DNA from 2 places in the Aquabacterium sp. TM01 genome. Region 1 is predicted to be linked to the other one. Evidence: predicted binding sites of a transcription regulator. Region 1 holds the regulator's gene; the other holds the start of a gene.
The links. The regulator HrcA, encoded in region 1, represses chaperone genes, less so after heat shock. The targets are predictions, from matches to a motif close to TTAGCACTCNNNNNNNNNGAGTGCTAA.
Positions count from the first base shown of each region.

Region 2: AC3WW4_RS04000 (co-chaperone GroES) is a predicted target of HrcA. The motif match lies at 1,551-1,577, and genes of this name have one in related genera.

Region 1 covers NZ_AP046529.1:3,035,898-3,039,103, reverse strand. The annotation lists gene recN (DNA repair protein RecN) at 1-149, opposite strand, end outside; gene AC3WW4_RS14050 (NAD kinase) at 154-1,056, opposite strand; gene hrcA (heat-inducible transcriptional repressor HrcA) at 1,151-2,170, shown strand; gene AC3WW4_RS14040 (NADP(H)-dependent aldo-keto reductase) at 2,214-3,206, opposite strand, start outside.
Region 2 covers NZ_AP046529.1:858,054-861,259, reverse strand. The annotation lists gene groL (chaperonin GroEL) at 1-1,069, opposite strand, end outside; gene AC3WW4_RS04000 (co-chaperone GroES) at 1,153-1,443, opposite strand; gene AC3WW4_RS03995 (PEP-CTERM sorting domain-containing protein) at 1,922-2,728, shown strand; gene AC3WW4_RS03990 (class I SAM-dependent methyltransferase) at 3,119-3,206, shown strand, end outside.

The DNA of each region.
Region 1 (3,206 bases):
CCACGGCTGCCCAAGGCAAGCTGCAAGGCGTCGATCAGAATGGACTTGCCCGCGCCCGTCTCGCCTGTCAGCGCGGTGAAGCCGCCGCCCAGGTCCACTTCCAGGCTGGTCACGATGACGAAATCACGCAGGGTCAGGCGACGCAGCATGGTGTTAACTCACTCCTTCATTCCAGCGCAGTTTGCGGCGCAAGGTCGCGTAGTAGCTCCAGCCCTTGGGGTGCAGGAAGCGCACCTGGTGGTCCGAGCGGCGCACGATCACGCGGTCGCCGTGCAGCAGGCTGGCCAGGCTTTGCATGTCGAAGTTCATGCCCGCATCCTTGCCGGCCACGATCTCGATGGTGATGGTGACGTCGTCCGACACCACCAGCGGCCTGTTAGACAGGGTGTGCGAGGCAATCGGCACGATCACCCAGCCGCCCACACCGGGGTGCATGATGGGGCCACCGGCCGACATCGCATAGGCGGTCGAACCCGTGGGCGAGGACACCAGCAGGCCGTCGGCGCGGTAGTTTGCAACGAACTGGCCGTCGATCTCGGCACGCAGCTCGACCATGCTGGCGGTGGCGCCACGACTCACCAGCACCTCATTGATGGCAAAGCCTTCGTAGATGGTCTCGAAGCCATCGCCCCGGATCGGGCGCAGCACGGCACCGGCCAGCATGGCGCGGCGCTCTTCTTCGTACTCCCCGCGCAGCATCAGGGGCAGGGTGGTGCCTACGTCTTTCAGGGGCAGGTCGGTGATGAAGCCCAGGCGGCCCTGGTTGATCCCGATCAGCGGGATGTTGAAGGGGGCCAGTTCGCGGGCGATGGCAAGCATGGTGCCGTCTCCGCCCAGGACCACGGCCACGTCGCATTGCTGACCGATCTCCTTGATGTTCAAGGCCGGGTACTCGGTCATGCCGGTGTTGAGAGCGGTCTCGCTCTCCAGCGACACGTCCAGGCCAGCGCGGGCCAGCAGATGCGCCACATCTTCCAGGATCGGGCGGATGCCGCGGGCCTGGTATTTGCCCACCAGGGCGGCGTGACGGAAGCGACAGGAAGGCGAACTCGGCATGCGAAGAATTACACCACAGCGGATGTGACAAATTAGGTCATTCCCCTGAGCGGGCGGCGTCAAACACGCGGCCCAGAACTAGAATGAGACACCCATGCTGGATGACCGTGCCAAGATCCTGTTGAAAGCGCTGGTCGAGCGCTACATTGCCGATGGCCAACCTGTTGGCTCTCGCACCTTGTCACGCGCGTCGGGCCTGGACTTGTCGGCAGCCACCATCCGCAACGTCATGGCCGACCTGGAAGAGCTGGGCCTGATCGTCAGCCCCCACACCTCGGCCGGCCGCGTTCCCACTCCTAAGGGCTACCGCCTGTTTGTGGACACGATGCTGACTGCTCGCCCTCAGGGCATGGGTGAACTGAGCAGCGAGGCGCACGGGCAGTTGCAACCCGACCAGCCGCAGCGCGTCATCGCCAATGCGGCCAACCTCCTCTCCAGCCTTTCGCACTTTGTGGGCGTGGTCACGGCGCCGCGCAAGGCCTCGGTGTTCCGACACATTGAGTTTTTGCGCCTGGGTGACAAGCGCGTGCTGGTGATCCTGGTTTCGCCCGATGGCGATGTGCAAAACCGCGTCATCTTCACCGCCGACGACTTCAGCCAGTCGCAACTGGTGGAAGCCAGCAACATCCTCAACGCCCATTACTCGGGGCTGACCATTGAAGAGATGCGCGAGCGTCTGCGCTCTGAAGTCGATCAGTTGCGCGGCGACATCGCCACCCTGATGCAGGCGGCGGTGCAGGCTGGTGGCGAGGCCCTGGCCGAAAGCAGCGACCAGTTGGTGTTGTCGGGCGAGCGCAACCTGCTGACGGTGGAAGACTTCTCGCACGACCTGGGCTCGCTGCGCCGCATGTTCGACTTGTTCGAGCAGAAGACGCAGTTGATGCGCCTGCTCGATGGCTCCAGCCGCGCCGATGGCGTGCGCATCTACATTGGGGGCGAGAGCCAGGTGGTGCCGTTCGAGGAACTGTCGGTGGTCTCGGCCCCGTATGAGATCCACGGCCAGGTGGTCGGCACGCTGGGCGTGATCGGTCCCACCCGCATGGCCTACGACCGCATGATCCAGATCGTGGACATCACTTCGCGGCTGGTCAGCAACGCGCTGAGCCAGAAGTAAGCACGACGCCGGCGCGTTCGCTCGAGGTGGGCTCAGGGCTCGTTCAGGGCGCCGGGTTGGGATAGCGCTGGTGGATGGCCTCGATGCCTTCGAGCACCTCGGGCGACAGCGTCACAGTCAGGCTGTCGATGTTGCTGCGCAGTTGCGCCAGCGAGGTCGCGCCGATGATGTTGCTGGTGACGAAGGCACGGCTGTTGACGAAGGCCAGCGCGCCCTGCGCCGGGTCGATGCCGTGGCGGCGGAACAGGCTCACATACTCGTAGGTGGCGCGTTCGGCGTTGTCGTTGCTGTAGCGGCTGAAGCGCTCGAACAGGCTGAGGCGGCCGCCCTCGGGGCGTTGCCCGGCCAGGTACTTGCCACTCAAGACGCCAAAGCCCAGCGGCGAGTAAGCCAGCAGCCCCACGTCTTCACGCAAGGACATCTCGGCCAGGCCGATTTCAAAGCTGCGGTTGAGCAGGCTGTAGGGGTTCTGGATGCTGGCGACGCGGGGCAGGGCGCGGGCCTCGGCCAGGTGCAAAAAGCGGCTCAGGCCCCAAGGGGTTTCGTTGGAGACAGCCACGTGCCGGATCTTGCCGGCCTGCACCAGCTCTTGCAGCGCGGCCAGCGTTTCTGCGATCGGCGTGGTCTCTTCTTCTTTGACGTGGCTGAAGCCGAGCTGGCCGAAGGTGTTGGTGGAGCGGTCGGGCCAGTGCAACTGGTACAGGTCGATGTGGTCTGTCTGCAGGCGCTGCAGGCTCAGGTTGACCGCTTCGAACAGGTTCTCGCGGGTGTGCAGCAGGCGGCCGCCCCGCACATGGCTGGGGCGTGCGGCCTGGCGGGCGGGGCCGGTGGCCTTGGTGGCCAGGATGATTTCGTGGCGCCGGCCCGTCTTGCGCAGCCAGGTGCCGATGTACTGCTCGGTGCGGCCCTGGGTGTCAGGGCGGGGCGGCACCGGGTACATTTCGGCGGTGTCGATCAGGTTGATGCCGGCGTCCAGCGCGAAGTCGAGTTGCGCATGGGCTTCGGCCTCGGTGTTTTGCTCACCCCAGGTCATGGT
Region 2 (3,206 bases), 2.2 Mb from region 1:
TCGCTTCTTCGATCTGGATGCGGATTTGCTTGACGCGTGCTTCGATGTCAGCAGCTTCGCCCACGCCGTCGATGATGGTCGTGTTTTCCTTGCCCACTTCGATGCGCTTGGCCTGACCCAGGTCAGCCAGGGTGACCTTGTCCAGGGCCATGCCGACTTCTTCAGCGATGACCTTGCCGCCGGTCAGGATGGCGATGTCTTCCAGCATGGCCTTGCGACGGTCGCCGAAGCCAGGGGCCTTGACAGCCACGACCTTCAGGATGCCGCGGATGGTGTTGACCACCAGGGTGGCCAGGGCTTCGCCATCGACGTCTTCAGCAATGATCAGCAGCGGACGGCCAGCCTTGGCAACTTGCTCCAGGGTGGGCAGCAGGTCACGGATGTTGGACACCTTCTTGTCGTACAGCAGCACGAAGGGGTTGTCCAGCAAGGCAGCTTGCTTTTCAGGGTTGTTGATGAAGTAAGGCGACAGGTAGCCGCGGTCGAACTGCATGCCTTCGACGACTTCCAGCTCGTTGTTCAGGCTCTTGCCGTCTTCAACGGTGATGACGCCTTCCTTGCCGACCTTGTCCATGGCGTTGGCGATGATTTCGCCGACGTCAGCGTCCGAGTTGGCGGAGATGGTGCCAACTTGAGCGATTTCCTTGGTCGTGGTGGTGGCCTTGGATTGCTTCTTCAGCTCGACGATCAGGGCGGCAACCGCCTTGTCGATGCCGCGCTTCAGGTCCATCGGGTTCATGCCGGCGGCCACGTACTTCATGCCTTCGCGCACGATGGCTTGGGCCAGCACGGTGGCGGTGGTGGTGCCGTCGCCAGCGTTGTCAGAGGTCTTGGAAGCAACTTCCTTGACCATCTGCGCGCCCATGTTCTGCAGCTTGTCCTTGAGTTCGATTTCCTTGGCCACGGACACACCGTCCTTGGTCACGGTGGGGGCGCCAAACGAGCGCTCGAGCACCACGTTGCGGCCCTTGGGGCCCAGGGTGACCTTGACCGCATTGGCCAGGATGTTCACGCCTTCGACCATGCGAGCACGTGCTTCGCCGCCGAAGATGACGTCTTTTGCTGCCATGTGTATTTCTCCGAATTCAGTAAATGGGGTGGTAAGCCACGCTTGCCTCGCGCTCAGTCTGCGCCGAGGAAAGCGTCAGTGCTTTACTTGGCGACGACGGCGAAGAGGTCTTCTTCACGCATGACCAGCAGCTCTTCGCCATCGACCTTGACGGTCTGGCCCGAGTACTTGCCGAACAGGACGCGATCGCCCACAGCCACGTTCAGGGCAACGAATTCGCCCTTGTCATTGCGCTTGCCAGGACCGACGGCCAGCACTTCGCCTTGGTCAGGCTTTTCGGCGGCGTTGTCGGGAATGATGATGCCCAGGGCGGTCTTGGTTTCTTGTTCCAAGCGCTTGACGATCACGCGATCGTGCAGAGGACGCAGTTTCATGACTTCTCCTGTCTGTTGAGACATCGGTTTGACAATGGATGCGACGTGAGTGAATGCTCACATCAGCGGTACGAATGAGGGGCTTGGTCACCAACGCGACCCAACCGTTAGCACTCGCCAGTGGTGAGTGCTAATAGATTATAGGGACGGCGTGCGGAGTTTCAAGGGGGCGATGCGCGCTTCGTGCGTTTGTGTCGAACGTCGTTGCACTGGAAGCGATGAACCGCTCATGGTGGCACTTTGCGTCCCCCCCTGAAAAGAGATCAATTTGGCAGCTTGCCGACAGCGTCCCGCCAACGGCGCCAAACACTTGCCGAAGCCCATCGCCAAGATGGGCAGGGTAAGCCCGACACCTGAGCAAGCGGGGGGCGCGCACGTCAAAGCGGGGTGGCCTATGCCATAACACTGACTTGATCAGAATCGATCTGGACGCTTGGGCTCCGCGAACGCGTGAACACCAAGGCCGACATTCAAACCAGTGGAGAAATACATGAAATTTGCATTCAAGAGCAGTGTTGTAGCTGCGGCTTTCGTTGCTGCGGGCTCCGCCAGCGCCGTCACGCTGACTGCTGGAAACCCATCACAGTCTGTCAATGGTTTGCCCTTCATAAGCGGTTCGGGCGCGTTGACTTTCAGCCAGACGCTGATTGATGCTCTGAACACCGGTGGCGTGCAGGTGGTCGCTGCTGCCCCTGCCACCTCCAACATCGCCGGTGTCCCCGGTGACTACACCGCAGTGGGTGTGGCTGCACCGGTGACCCAACTGGACGTCGCTGCCAATGGCTTGATTAATACAGCCACCAGCGTGGGTGGCGCCACCCAGATCGCAGCTGCGGTCAAGGGTGTATCGTACGGCGGCACCGTCAGCGTGACGAACTTGAAGATCGACATGGTCAACAAGAACATCTACGCTGACTTCGTGGGGGCCGGCAAGACTAGCACTGGCACAACGGTCAACGTTAACGCCGCCAATGTGCTGGCCTGGTCCTTCACCGACATCGCTGGCCCGACATCGCTGACTTCGCCAGGCACCTTTGACATCAACCTATCTGGTTTGGCTCTGACCACCGCAGGGTTCAACAACCTCAAGGCCGGTCTGGGGCTGTACTCGATCGGGCTGATTGCCCTGCAAGGCGCTTCTGCTGACTTTGGTACGATGCGTTTGTCGCTGTCCACCGGCTTCCTTTCCCCTCCGATTCCACCCATCCCAGAGCCCTCAACCTATGCGCTGATGGGGTTGGGCTTGGTCGGGCTGGCTCTGGCTCGTCGTCGCACAGCGAAGTGAACACTCGGGCCTCGGCATGAAGAAGGCCGGGCCGTGTCGCTTCGACCAGTGGAGGCCAAACCGCAATCTGGCCGCCAGGCAAACCAATCTTTGGGCGGCCCCAGTCAGCCCAAGCGGGTGATCAGGGATGTTCTTGAGCGGCCGCCTGGACAAGTGCTGCGTTGCGTTGCCCTCTACAGTCTTCGGCTAAACTGGAGCGGGGACGCCTGACCCGGCGCGCCCAGCCACCTCGTCTTGCCCCGCGTGAATGCCCCTTCGGCCCGACAGCCTGCCGCCCTGCGCCGCACCGCTATCGCCCGAGTGGCCCATGAGCCCGCCGCATTGCGCCGATTCACGCCGAGAGCGCCGTCGTCCGACGGGGTCGCTCTCCCTCGAAGGGCACCGCAGCACATGCCGGGCTATCAGACCAAACAAGAGTGCATCGCCATCCCTGGCGCCCACGACCTGCACATCCAATCCCTGCTCGACCGCCAGCAGT